One region of the Streptomyces sp. NPDC040622 genome, then DNA from elsewhere that is predicted to be linked to it. Evidence: predicted binding sites of a transcription regulator. Region 1 holds the regulator's gene; the other holds the start of a gene.
What was found. Region 1 encodes HrcA, which represses chaperone genes, less so after heat shock. Its sites were predicted from a motif close to TTNGCACTCNGNNNNNCNGAGTGCNAA; they were not measured.
Positions count from the first base shown of each region.

Region 2: the regulator HrcA is predicted to act here: its motif matches at 3,047-3,073, upstream of groES (co-chaperone GroES).

Region 1 covers NZ_JBVIXD010000026.1:24,518-31,580, forward strand. The annotation lists gene ACZ592_RS38875 (hypothetical protein) at 1-459, opposite strand, end outside; gene ACZ592_RS38880 (16S rRNA (uracil(1498)-N(3))-methyltransferase) at 675-1,415, opposite strand; gene ACZ592_RS38885 (nitronate monooxygenase) at 1,412-2,518, opposite strand; gene dnaJ (molecular chaperone DnaJ) at 2,688-3,827, opposite strand; gene hrcA (heat-inducible transcriptional repressor HrcA) at 3,828-4,844, opposite strand; gene ACZ592_RS38900 (MBL fold metallo-hydrolase) at 5,055-5,798, shown strand; gene ACZ592_RS38905 (DUF3097 domain-containing protein) at 5,834-6,646, shown strand.
Region 2 covers NZ_JBVIXD010000002.1:284,617-291,679, reverse strand. The annotation lists gene ACZ592_RS05790 (SDR family NAD(P)-dependent oxidoreductase) at 1-750, shown strand, start outside; gene groL (chaperonin GroEL) at 852-2,480, opposite strand; gene groES (co-chaperone GroES) at 2,593-2,901, opposite strand; gene ACZ592_RS05775 (polysaccharide deacetylase family protein) at 3,490-4,416, opposite strand; gene ACZ592_RS05770 (class I SAM-dependent methyltransferase) at 4,499-5,740, shown strand; gene ACZ592_RS05765 (RNA polymerase sigma factor) at 5,970-7,063, opposite strand, start outside.

The DNA of each region.
Region 1 (7,063 bases):
CACGGTGACGGTGGTGGTGGGCGCGGGACCGGGCTCGTCGTGGGAGGGCGAAGGGCGGTGGGTGCCGGGCGGCCCGGAGGTCTGGCCGCCCCCGCCTCCACCCCCGTTCCCGCCCCCGCCCCCGTTCCCGTCGCCCTGCGCGCAGTTGCCGAGGACGCCGACGCCGAACCACTCCTTGCCGTCCACCTCGGCGGTGAGGTTGCCGCGTACGCAGTGGCCGTCGACGACGGAGCGCACCTTGCCCCTGATGGTGATGTCCTTGCCGTCGTCGGTCTCGCCCCGGCAGTCCACGGTGACCACGGCCTCGGACGACGCGGACCTGTCGCGCGGGGTGACCTTGTCCTCGAACCGGGCGGTACAGCTGAGCCACGCCACGTCGGCGTGCTGCCGCTCCAGCTCCTTGGTGCCCATCTCGTCGGTGGTGAGCGCGACGGCGGCGGTATTGACGGACCCGTTCACGGGATCGCACGCGGTGACGCCCGACACGGCAACGCCGGCCACCCCCACGGCACACAGAACCGACGCACACCTCCTCCACCGGACCCGACCGTTTCCACGTGACCGCCGCGATGCCCCCATGGGCGGCAGAGTGCCACCGGAGGCGGCGGGGCGGTAGGGCGCTTGCGGCCATCTGTCACCCGCGGGAGGGAACCGGTCGCCCGGCCCGTCTCAGCTCAGGACCAGCGTCCCGTACGCCCCAGCAGCAGTGCCGTCGCCGCCGTCCCCGCCGTCGACGTGCGCAGCACGCTGCGGCCGAGCCGGTACGGCTTCGCGCCCGCGTCCGCGAACGCCGCCAACTCGTCCGGGGACACGCCCCCTTCGGGGCCCACCACCAGCACGATGTGTCCGCTCGCGGGGAGTTGCGCGGTGGCCAGCGGCTCGCTGCCCTCCTCGTGCAGGACGGCGGCGAGGTCGGCGTCCGCGAGGAGCGCGGCGACCTGCTTGGTCGACGCGGCGTCGGCGATCTCGGGGAAGCGGACCCGTCGCGACTGCTTGCCCGCCTCGCGCGCGGTGGCCCGCCACTTGGCGAGGGCCTTGAGACCCCGGTCGCCCTTCCACTGCGTGATGCAGCGCGAGGCGGTCCACGGGACGACGGCGTCGACGCCGGTCTCCGTCATCGTCTCCACGGCGAGTTCACCGCGGTCGCCCTTGGGCAGCGCCTGCACGACGGTGATCCGCGGGGCGTCCGCGGGCTCCTCGGTGACCGTGTCCATCGTGAGGATCAGCCGGTCCTTGCCCTCGGTGTCGAGGACCACGCACGGTGCCCACCGTCCGGCACCGTCGGTCAGGACGACGTCCTCACCGGCGTGCAGCCGCTTCACGGAGACGGCGTGCCGCCCTTCGGGCCCCTCCAGTACGTAGCGTCCGCCGGCGCCCGCGGTGAGGTCGTCGACGACGAAGACGGGGGCGGTCACGCGGCGCCGCCCGGCGTTCCCTGGGCTCCCTGCTCGTCGGTCCCGGACGCCAACGACGCCTTCGCCTCGGCCAGTTCGGCCGCGAGCACCTCCACGAGCTGTCCGGCAGGCAGCTCCCGGGAGAGCCGGTGGCCCTGCCCGGCCCAGAGCGCCATGGCCTGCGCGTCGCCGGCCTTCGCCGCGGCCTTGCGCAGACCGCTGGTGAGGTGGTGGACCTGGGGGTAGGCGGCGGGGGCGTACGGGCCGTGCTCGCGCATGAAGCGGTTGACGAGGCCGCGCGCGGGGCGCCCGGAGAACGCGCGGGTCAGCTCGGTCCGTACGAAGAGCGGGTTGGTCATGGCCTGCTTGTGCAGGGCGTTGGCGCCCGACTCGGGCGCGACCAGGAACGCCGTGCCGAGCTGCGCCGCGTCCGCGCCCGCCGCGAGCACCGCGGCGATCTGCGCGCCGCGCATCAGGCCGCCGGCCGCGACGAGCGGGATCTGCACGGTCTCGCGGACCTGCGTGACGAGGGCGAGCAGACCGATCCCGGCGCCGTCGGCCTCGGGGTTGTCCCGGTGGGTGCCCTGGTGGCCGCCCGCCTCGATGCCCTGCACGCACACGGCGTCGGCGCCGGACCACTGGGCGGTCTGGGCCTCCTCGGCCGTGGTGACGGTGACGACGGTCAGCGTGCCGACGCGCGCGAAGGCGTCGAGGACGTCGCGGGTGGGGCAGCCGAAGGTGAAGGAGACGAGCGGCACCGGGTCGTCGAGGAGGATCGCGAGCTTGGCGTCGTAGCCGTCGTCACGGCCGCTGTCCGGGTCGCCGAGCTGCGTCTCGTACCAGCTCGCCTCGCCCGTCAGCTGGCTGCGGTAGACCTCGACGGCCGCGGCGTCGGCGGTGTCGGGCTGCGGCATGAAGAGGTTGACGCCGAAGGGCCGCGAGGTGAGCCCCCGCAACTGTTTGATCTCCTGGTACATGCCGTCGGCGGTCTTGTACCCGGCGGCGAGGAATCCGAGCCCCCCGGCCTCGGAGACGGCGGCGGCGAGCTGGGGGCACGAGGCGCCGCCGGCCATGGGGGCCTGCACGATCGGAAGGCGGCAGAGATCGGTCAGTGCGGAGGGCATGAACGCATCGTGCCATGCCCCGCGCGACCGACCGAATCGCGCCCCGTAAGGGGCGGCAAGGGGCGGGGGTCGGTACCGGCGCACGACCCCCATGGCCCCGCGGACGAACGGCAGGACCCCCCGGCACGGAAAACCGTCGCCGGGGGGCCGGGAAAAACCGCTCCGGGCACTACCGCCCGTTGAACGCGTCCTTGAGCCGCGAGAACAGCCCCTGCTGCCCGGGCTGGAACTGCCCGGTGGGCCGCTCCTCGCCGCGCAGCTGCGACAGCTCCCGCAGCACCCGCTCCTGCTCCGCGTCGAGCTTGGTCGGCGTGAGGACCTCGACGTGCACGATGAGGTCGCCCCGGCCGCCGCCCCGCAGGTGCGTGATGCCGCGCCCGTGCAGCGGGACGGACTGCCCCGACTGCGTGCCGGGCCGGATGTCGATCTCCTCCATGCCGTCCAGCGTCTTCAGCGGCACCTTCGTACCGAGCGCCGCCGCCGTCATCGGGATGGTGACGGTGCAGTGCAGGTCGTCGCCGCGCCGCTGGAAGACCTCGTGCGGCAGCTCGTGGATCTCGACGTACAGGTCGCCGGCGGGGCCGCCGCCGGGGCCGACCTCGCCCTCGCCCGCGAGCTGGATGCGGGTGCCGTTGTCGACACCGGCCGGGATCTTCACGGTGAGCGTGCGCCGCGACCGGATGCGGCCGTCGCCGGCGCACTCGGGGCACGGGGTGGGCACGACCGTGCCGAAGCCCTGGCACTGCGGGCAGGGGCGCGAGGTCATGACCTGGCCGAGGAAGGACCGCGTGACCTGCGACACCTCGCCGCGACCGCGGCACATGTCACACGTCTGGGCGGACGTCCCCGGCGCGGCACCCTCACCGCTGCAGGTCGTGCACACCACCGCGGTGTCGACCTGGATGTCCTTGGTGGTCCCGAAGGCGGCCTCGTCGAGGTCGATCTCCAGACGGATCATGGCGTCCTGGCCGCGACGCGTGCGCGAGCGCGGCCCGCGCTGCGACGCCGTCCCGAAGAACGCGTCCATGATGTCCGAGAAGTTCCCGAAGCCACCGGCCCCGAAACCGCCCGCGCCACCGCCGCCGCCCGCCTGGGACAGCGGGTCGCCACCGAGGTCGTAGACCTGCTTCTTCTGCGGGTCCGACAACACCTCGTAGGCGGCGTTGATCTCCTTGAAGCGCTCCTGAGTCTTCGGATCCGGATTCACATCCGGGTGAAGCTCACGCGCCAGCCTCCGGAAGGCCTTCTTGATCTCGTCCTGGGAAGCGTCGCGGCGCACGCCGAGTACGGCGTAGTAGTCCGTGGCCACTTACGACTCCGCCAGGATCTGTCCGACGTAACGTGCCACTGCGCGTACTGCTCCCATCGTTCCCGGATAGTCCATGCGGGTCGGTCCGACCACGCCGAGCTTGGCGACTGCCTCGCTTCCCGAACCGTAGCCGACCGAGACCACGGACGTGGAGCTGAGTCCCTCATGGGCGTTCTCGTGACCGATCCGTACGGCCATGCCCGAATCCTGTACCTCCCCCAGCAACTTGAGGAGCACGACCTGCTCCTCCAGCGCCTCGAGGACGGGACGGATGGTGAGGGGAAAGTCATGCCCGAAGCGGGTGAGATTGGCGGTGCCGCCGATCATCAGCCGCTCTTCGGTCTCCTCCACGAGCGTCTCGAGGAGGGTGGACAGGACGGTCGCGACCGTGCCCCTGTCCTCCGCCTCGAAGGCCTCGGGGAGGTCCTGCACGAGCTGCGGCACATCGGCGAAGCGCCGGCCCGCGACCCGGCTGTTGAGCCGCGCCCGCAGGTCCGCGAGCGCGCTCTCGCCGAACGGCGCCGGGCAGTCGATCATGCGCTGCTCGACCCGGCCGGTGTCCGTGATCAGTACGAGCATCAGCCGCGCCGGGGCCAGCGAGAGCAGCTCCACGTGCCGCACCGTCGACCTCGTGAGCGACGGGTACTGCACGACGGCGACCTGCCGCGTCAGCTGCGCGAGCAGCCGCACCGTGCGCCCCACGACGTCGTCGAGGTCGACGGCGCCGTCGAGGAAGTTCTGGATGGCCCGGCGCTCGGGACCGGTCATCGGCTTGACGCCGGCCAGTTTGTCGACGAACAGGCGGTAGCCCTTGTCCGTCGGGATGCGCCCCGCGCTGGTGTGGGGCTGGGCGATGAAGCCCTCCTCCTCCAGCGCCGCCATGTCGTTGCGGACGGTGGCCGGGGAGACCCCCAGACGGTGCCGCTCGGTGAGCGCCTTGGAGCCGACGGGCTCCTCCGTCCCCACGTAGTCATGGACGATGGCGCGCAGCACCTCGAGCCTGCGTTCATTGAGCATCGCGCACACCTCCAGCTGTCTCCGTCGTTCACGACGGGCCCCGGCATCCCCCGAGCCCCCGCCTGGCACTCACCGCGGGCGAGTGCCAGCCTTTCAATGGGTCAGTGTACGGCCGTCGGGTACGGCCCCGGCAAGGGCCGACCCCGCCCCGTCGTGCCGATGCGCCCGGGAGCGGCTGCCGAACACCGCCCGTACGGATAGCGTCACCGTATGAACGTGGCACTGGCATGGGAAGCGGCGGGCTGGGAGCGGCTCGGGCCGCACGTGGGACGGTGCCGGCTGCCCGTCTGGGACTGCACGGCGGGGCTCGTCGCCGGGGACGACGCGGCGCTCATGATCGATGCGGGGTCGAGTCTGGCCGAGGGCGCGGCCCTGCGGATCCGGGCCCGGCAGATCCTCGGCGGCGCCCGCAGGGTCACGCATCTCGCCCTCACGCACCCGCACTTCGACCACGTGCTCGGCGCTGCGGCCTTCGCGGGCGTGGAGGTGTACGGAGCGGTGGGCATCGACGCGGTCTTCGCCGGGGGCGGCGACGAGCTGCGCGCGGACGCGGTGCGCCAGGGCGTGCCCGAGGACGCGGCGGCGGAGGCGGCCGACCTCCTGGTCCGCCCGCACCACCTGGTGTCCGGCGAGTGGACGCTCGACCTGGGCGGCGGCCTCCAGGTGCTGCTGGCGAACGTCGGCCCCGCGCACTCGGGACACGACCTGGCGGTGCTGGTGCCGGGCGTCGACGGGGGCCGGGAGACCGTCTTCTGCGGTGACCTCGTCGAGGAGTCGGGCGAACCGCAGGCGGGCCCGGACGCGGTACCCGGACGCTGGCCCTCGGCCCTGGACCGCCTCCTGGAGCTGGGCGGCGAGGACGCGGTGTACGTACCGGGGCACGGTGCCGCCGTCGATGCGGCTTTTGTCCGCGCGCAGCGCGACACACTGGCCGCCCGCTTCGGCGTGTCGTAACCACGCACGCGTCCGTTCTTCCTATCGTCGGCAGAATGCGCCAGTACTCCGCCGATCTCACGCCCCCTTGGAAGAAGCCGAAGCCCGTCCCCGAGGTGGCGGCGGACGCCGGCCTCGTGGTCGAGGAGCTGAGCACGGGATTCTGCGGGGCGGTGATCCGGTGCGAGAAGACGGCGCAGGGCCCGACGGTGACGCTGGAGGACCGCTTCGGCAAGCACCGGGTCTTCCCGATGGAGCCGCGCGGCTTCCTCCTCGAGGGCCGCACCGTCACTCTCGTACGCCCCGCCTCGGCCTCGGCCCCCACCCGTCCCTCACGCACCGCGTCCGGCTCGGTGGCCGTTCCCGGCGCACGGGCCAGGACCGCGCGCGCCGGGCGCATCTACGTCGAGGGCCGCCACGACGCCGAGCTCGTCGAACGCGTCTGGGGCGACGACCTGCGCATCGAGGGCGTCGTCGTCGAGTACCTGGAAGGCATCGACGACCTCCCCGCGATCGTCGCCGAGTTCGCGCCAGGACCCGACGCGCGCCTGGGCGTCCTGGTGGACCACCTGGTCCCCGGCTCCAAGGAGTCCCGCATCGCGGCGGAGGTCACCAGCGCGCACGCGCTGGTGGTCGGGCACCCCTACATCGACGTGTGGGAGGCCGTGAAGCCGTCCTCGGTCGGCATCGAGGCGTGGCCGCGGGTGCCGCGGGGGCAGGACTGGAAGACGGGAGTGTGCGAGGCGCTGGGGTGGCCCGCGAACACGGGGGCGGCGTGGCAGCGGATCCTGGGCTCGGTGCGCAGCTACAAGGACCTTGAGCCGGCGCTGTTGGGGCGAGTGGAGGAACTGATCGACTTCGTCACGTGACCCACCCCCCTGGGCCTCGGGCTCGTATCGCCCCGGGCCGCTCCGTGGGGCCGGGCTCGCGCGCGGCTGCTGTTGCTTCAAGGAACACGGGAAACAACCCGACAAGCCACAACACACCCACACCCACAAACCACCCGGGCCCCCAACGACGGGTGGACCTTCAGGGACGCGAGGAACAGCGCAACAAGCCACGACGCACCCGCACCCACAACCACCCGGGCCCGCAACGGCGGGTGGGCGTTCAGGGGCGCGAGGAACTGCGCGACAAGCCACAACACACCCGCACCCACAAACCACCCGGCCCCCAACGGCGGATAGGCCTTCAGGGGCGCGAGGAACTGCGCGACCAGCCACAACACACCCGCACCCACAAACCACCCGGGCCCCCAACGACGGGTAGGCCTTCAGGGGCGCGAG
Region 2 (7,063 bases), on a different contig from region 1:
TCGACCGCCGGCATCGGCGCCGCCTTCGCGCGGCGCCTCGCGGGTGACGGACACAACCTCGTGCTGGTGGCCCGCGACACCGAACGGCTGCACGAGCAGGCGACCGAACTGCACGACCGGCACGGCATCGAGGCGGAGGTGCTGACCGCGGACCTCGCGACGGACGAGGGCATCGAGGCCGTCGAGAAGCGGCTCTCGCACCGCAGGGACCCGGTCGACCTGCTCATCAACAACGCGGGGTTCGGCAACAAGGGCCGGTATCTGGAGGTCTCCCTCGCCGACGAGCTGACCATGCTCAAGGTGCACTGCGAGGCGGTGCTGCGGCTGACGTCGGCCGCGACGGAGTCGATGCGGGAGCGCGGCCGGGGCGGTGTCGTCAACGTCGCGTCGGTGGCCGCGTTCGTGCCGCGCGGGACGTACGGCGCGTCGAAGGCGTGGGTCGTCCAGTTCACCCAGGGCGCGGCGAAGGACCTCGCGGGCTCCGGCGTACGGCTGATGGCGCTGTGCCCCGGCTTCGTGCGCACGGAGTTCCACCAGCGCGCCGGGATGGGCACGTCCAACATCCCGGGCTGGATGTGGCTCGACGCGGACAAGCTGGTCTCGACGGCGCTCGCGGACCTGTCCCGCGGCAAGTCCCTGTCCGTCCCCGACCCGCGGTACAAGGCCCTGATGGGCGTGGTGAAGGTGACCCCGCGAGCCCTGCTGGGCGGCGTCACGTCACGCACGGGCCGCAAGTACGGGCCGCAGTAGGGGTGAGCGACCGGGCGGCCGCGCCCCCGAAAAGGGCTGAGGCCCGGCTCCCCCGTGGAGGGAGCCGGGCCTCAGTCACCGTTCAGGCCGAGCGCGGCGGGTCAGTGCGAGTGACCGTGCCCGTGGCCGTGACCGGCGTCGGCCTCTTCCTCGGCCGGCTTCTCGACGACCAGGGTCTCGGTCGTGAGGAGCAGGGAGGCGATGGACGCGGCGTTCTCCAGGGCGGAGCGGGTGACCTTGACCGGGTCGATGACGCCGGCCTTGACCAGGTCGCCGTACTCGCCGGTCGCGGCGTTGAAGCCGAAGCCCTTGTCGAGCTCGGCGACCTTCGAGGTGATGACGTAGCCCTCGAGGCCGGCGTTCTCGGCGATCCAGCGCAGCGGCTCGACGGCGGCGCGGCGGACGACGGCGACACCGGTGGCCTCGTCGCCCTCCTTGCCGAGGGAGTCGCCGAGCACCTTGGCGGCGTGCACCAGGGCGGAGCCACCACCGGAGACGATGCCCTCCTCGACCGCGGCGCGGGTCGCGGAGATGGCGTCCTCCAGACGGTGCTTCTTCTCCTTCAGCTCCACCTCGGTGGCGGCGCCGACCTTGATGACGCAGACGCCGCCGGCCAGCTTCGCGAGGCGCTCCTGGAGCTTCTCGCGGTCCCAGTCGGAGTCCGTGGCGTCGATCTCGGCCTTGATCTGGGCGACGCGGCCCTCGACCTCGGCCTTGTTGCCGCCACCGTCGACGATGGTGGTGTCGTCCTTGGTGATGGTGACGCGGCGGGCGGTGCCCAGCACGTCGAGACCGACCTGGTCGATCTTGAGGCCGACCTCTTCGGCGATGACGGTGCCGCCCGTGAGGGTGGCGATGTCGCCGAGCATGGCCTTGCGGCGGTCACCGAAGCCGGGGGCCTTCACCGCGACGGCGTTGAAGGTGCCGCGGATCTTGTTCACGACCAGGGTCGACAGGGCCTCGCCCTCGACGTCCTCGGCGATGATCAGGAGCGGCTTCGAGGCGTTGGCCTGGATGACCTTCTCGAGCAGCGGCAGGAGGTCCTGGATGGAGGAGATCTTGCCCTGGTGGATCAGGATGTACGGGTCGTCGAGGACGGCCTCCATACGCTCCTGGTCGGACACCATGTACGGCGACAGGTAGCCCTTGTCGAAGGCCATGCCCTCGGTGAAGTCGAGCTCGAGGCCGAAGGTGTTGGACTCCTCGACGGTGATGACACCGTCCTTGCCGACCTTGTCCATCGCCTCGGCGATGAGCTCGCCGACCTGCGGGTCCTGGGCCGAGAGACCGGCGACGGCCGCGATGTCGGCCTTGTCGTCGATCGGGCGGGCGGTGGCGAGGAGCTCCTGGGAGACGGCCGCGACGGCGGCGTCGATGCCCTTCTTCAGGGCGGCCGGGGAGGCGCCGGCGGCTACGTTGCGCAGGCCTTCCTTGACCAGGGCCTGGGCGAGCACGGTGGCGGTGGTGGTGCCGTCACCAGCGATGTCGTTGGTCTTGGTCGCCACCTCCTTCACCAGCTGGGCGCCGAGGTTCTCGTACGGGTCCTCGACCTCGACCTCACGGGCGATGGTGACGCCGTCGTTGGTGATGGTCGGGGCGCCGAACTTCTTGTCGATGACGACGTTGCGGCCGCGGGGGCCGATCGTCACCTTGACCGTGTCGGCAAGCTTGTTGACGCCGCGCTCAAGGGCGCGACGGGCGTCCTCGTCGAACTTCAGGATCTTCGCCATGGGAGCGATTCAGCCCTCTCGAAAACTCGGATTTAACGAACTACGCCCCTCGCCGCCCGGCAATCAGCGGGGTGACCAGGGGCGCAGCTCAGAAAAGCAAATGCTGGGTGAATTACTTCTCGACGATCGCGAGCACGTCGCGGGCCGAGAGGACGAGGTACTCGTCGCCGTTGTACTTCACCTCGGTGCCGCCGTACTTGCTGTACAGCACGACATCGCCGACCTTGACGTCGAGCGGCAGGCGCTCGCCGTTCTCGAAGCGGCCCGGGCCCACGGCGAGGACGGCGCCCTCCTGGGGCTTCTCCTTCGCGGTGTCCGGAATGACCAGGCCGGAGGCCGTGGTCTGCTCGGCGTCGAGCGGCTGGACCACAATGCGGTCCTCGAGCGGCTTGATGGCAACCTTGGAGCTTGCGGTCGTCACGATCCGGTCTCCCCCTTCGGAGATCTCACGGGGTTAAGAGTCTGAGTGTGGCGACCAGGTGGATCCGTCGTCGCGGGTGCCGGACCTGCCCGTCGCTGTTGGCACTCTCCAGTGGGGAGTGCCAGAAGTGAGACTAGGACGGGGATTAGCACTCGGTCAAGCGGAGTGCCAATCGACTGCGTCGGGCTCAGCGGAGCGGGGGCCCCTGTGCCGGGGTAGGCGGCGCGCTGCCCCTGCCGGGGCAACGGGGCGCGGGGGGCTGGAGTTCCCTCCCGGCGAGGAACGGAGGCCCGCTTTCCCGGCGCCCGGCACCGGGGGCCGCGCCCACCCTCCCTCCGTCTCCCGGCTCCGCCCGACCGGGGGAGACCCCCGTCGCCGTGCGGAACTCCTGCCCGCAGTGGCCGACGACCGGCGCGCCCCGGTCCCCCGTGGGGCCCGGCTTGCGTGGCGGGACCTTCTGGGCCGCCTTTCTGCCCAGGCGTTCGATCGGGTCCACCGATTCCGCGCAGCCCGTGAGCAGTGCGGGCGCGAGCACTCCGCACAGCAGGGCCCCGGCGAGGAGGCGGCGGCGCGCTCGCGCCCGGGGGGTCACAGGTAGTCCTCCAGCCTGGCCACCGCGTAGCCCTTGTCCGTGACCGTCTTCATGACCCGGCGGATCATGTCGGGCATCGTGCCCTTCCAGTCCTCGCGCCCCCTGAAGTGCGTGAGGATGATGTCGCCGGGGTGCAGGTCGCGGTCCCACTCGCGCCACTCCATGTGGTCGGCGAAGGCCTCGGACGCCCACAGCGGCACGGCCTTGACGCCGCAGGACTTGGCGGCGCGCAGGGTGTCCTGGTTGTAGTTGCCGTACGGCGGACGGAAGAGCTTGGGCCGCTTGCCGTAGCGCTTCTCCACGATGTCCTGCATGCCGCAGATCTCGCGGCGCTGGCCCTCGTACGAAAGCCCGGGCAGGTAGCGGTGGTTGAGGGTGTGGTTGTTCAGGGTGACACCGCGGTCCTGCATCTTCCTGAAGTAGCCGTAGTCCTCCTTGACCAGGTAGTCGCTGAGGAACGCGGTGTACGGGATCTTCAGCTCGCTCATCATCCTCAGCAGCGCCGGATCCTTCTCGGCGCCGTCGTCCATGGTGAGGAAGACGACCTTCTCCTTGGTCGGGACGGTCGTGAAGACCGGCGGCAGGCTCGCCTGGCCCTTGACCCCGAAGCCCTTGCGGGTGGTGATCCGCGGCTTGACCCCCGGCGCCTCGGGCGCGGCCAGCGGGGTCCTGGCCAGGCCCCAGCGCTTGGCCGCCGCCGCGCGCGCGGCCTGGGCCGAGGCGAGCTTGTGGGCGTAGGAGTCGAGGGCGCGGGCGGGCGGGGCCTTGAGCGGCTGCTGGCCGGGGGCGGGCCGCACGCCGTCAAAGTCGCCGCCGGAGGCGCAGCCCGAGGCGATCGCCGCGACGGAGAGGACGGCCACGAGGGCACGCGTCTGATTCTTCCGTCTTCTGGTGGATTTTTCGTTTTGTCGTACTAGTTGCATGGCGCCGGATCCTCGCAGCTCAAGGCCCTGCCGAGGGGCCGACACCGCCGCCGGACGCGCACCATCCACCGACTGGCCCACAATGGGGCGGGTGAACGACCCGAACACGCCGAGCACCGACGAGAGCGACCTCGGCGACCCCCTCGCCGCCTTCACCGCCCTCCGCACCCCGCAGGGCGCCGCCCTGCTCGACGAGGTGCGGGACGTCGAGCCCGCCCAGGAGCTCGCCGCCGCCACCCGGCTGCGCCGCGCCCACCCGGCGCCCCTGGTCTCGGCCGCGCTCGCGCAGGCGCGGCTGCGGCAGCGGGCCGCGGCGAAGTTCGGTGCGCGGGACGCGGCCCGGATGTTCTTCACGCCCAACGGCGTCGAGCAGTCCACGCGCACCTCCGTGGCCGCGCACCGCGCCGAGAGCTTCAAGGCGCTCGGCGTACGCTCGCTCGCCGACCTCTGCTGCGGCATCGGCGGCGACGCCATCGCCCTGGCCCGGGCCGGCATCTCCGTGCTCGCCGTCGACCGCGACCCGCTGACCTGCGCGGTCGCCCGCGCCAACGCGCAGGCGCTGGGCCTTGACGACCTGATCGAGGTCCGCGAGGCCGATGTCACCGAGATCGACCCCTCCCCGTACGACGCGGTCTTCGTGGACCCGGCGCGCCGGGGCGGACGCGGGCGGATCTTCGACCCCGAGGCGTACTCGCCGCCGCTGTCCTGGGCCGTCGGGACGGCCCGCGAGGCCCCGCTGGCCGCGCTGAAGATCGCCCCGGGCATCCCGCACGAGGCGATTCCCGCGGAGGCCGCGGCCGAGTGGATCTCGGACGGCGGTGACGTGAAGGAGGCCGTGCTGTGGTTCGGCACGCCGGAGCCCTCCTCGCACCGGGCGACGCTCCTGCCCGGCGGCGCCTCCCTGTGGAGCTCGCTCGACGCGATGCTCCCCGACCCCGAAGTACGGCCCGTCGGGCGTTACTTGTACGAGCCGGACGGCGCGGTCATCCGCGCGCACCTGGTGGCGGAGGTCGCCGCCCGGGTCGGGGGCGGGCTGATCGACGAGACGATCGCGTACGTCACGTCGGACGCGCTGCACGCGACGCCGTACGCGGTGGCGTACGAGATCACCGACCGGCTCCCCTTCGGCGTGAAGAAGCTGAAGGCGCTGCTGCGGGAGCGCGAGGTCGGGATCCTGACGGTGAAGAAGCGGGGCTCGGCGGTCGAGCCGGAGGAACTGCGCCGCAAGGTGAAGCCGCAGGGGAAGAACGCGGCGACGGTGTTCCTGACGAGGGTGGCGGGGGCCCCGGCGATGCTGATCGGCCAGCCGGTGCTTCCCGCCTGAGCGGCCCCTTCCGTCGCCCGCGGGCAGCTACGCCGTCACGCTTCCAGCCCCTCCGGCGTTTGAGGAGCGGGGTCCGGGGCGGAGCCCTGGTTCGGGAGAGGCGGAGCCCTGGTTCGGAAAGGGGCGGGGTCCGGGGCGGAGCCCTGGTTCGGGAAGGGACGGGGTCCGGGGCGGAGCCTGGTTCGGGAAGGGACGGGATCAGAGGGGGAAGCCCCGCAGGGCGCGCTGCTCACACTCCCCGGTCGCACTCCCGCGCCCGCCCCCGCAAGAACTCCCGCTCCCGCTCGTTGCGCGCCAGCGTGGCCGCCCGCTCGAAGTCCTCCCGCGCCTCCGCGAACCGTCCGAGCCGCGCCAGGAGATCGCCCCGCACGCTGGGCAGCAAGTGGTAGTCCCGCAACGCCGGTTCGGCGGCGAGTGCGTCGACCAGGGCGAGTCCCGCCACCGGCCCCTCGGCCATCGAGACGGCGACCGCCCGGTTCAGCTCGACCACCGGGGACGGGGTGCGGGCGGCGAGCAGGCCGTAGAGGGCGGCGATCTGCCGCCAGTCGGTGTCCTCGTACGTGTGCGCGTGGGCGTGACAGGCGGCGATGGCGGCCTGCAGGGCGTACGGCCCGAGGGCCCCGCCGGACACCGTCTGCGCCCGCGCCAGCGCCGCGAACCCGCGCCGGATGAGCATCCGGTTCCACCGGGCCCTGCTCTGGTCCCTGAGCAGCACCGGCTCGCCGGACGGTCCTGTCCGTGCCGCCGAGCGCGACGCCTGCAGCTCCAACAGGGCGGCGAGCCCGTGCACTTCGGACTCCTTGGGCATCAGCCCGGCGAGCACCCTGGCCAGCCGCAGCGCGTCCTCGCACAGGGACGGGCGCAGCCAGTCGTCGCCCGCCGTGGCCGCGTACCCCTCGTTGAAGATGAGGTAGATGACCTCGAGGACCGAGCCGAGGCGGGCCGCACGCCCGGCCCCGTACGGCACCTCGAAGGCGACGCCCTTCGTGGCGAGGGTGCGCTTGGCGCGCACGATCCGCTGCGCCACGGTCGCCTCCGGCACGAGCACCGCGCGGGCGATCTCCGCGGTGGTCAGACCGCCGAGCAGGCGCAGGGTGAGCGCCACGCGGGCCTCGGCGGAGAGGACCGGGTGGCAGGCGGTGAAGACGAGGCGGAGCAGGTCGTCGTCGATGGCGTCGGGGTCGACGGGTTCGGCGGGCCCGGTCACCTGGGGCGGCGCGCTCTCCAGGTCGCGGCCGACCTCCGCGAGCTTGCGGGCGTAGCGCTCGCGGCGGCGGACCAGGTCGATGGCGCGGTGCTTGGCGGTGGCCATGAGCCAGGCGC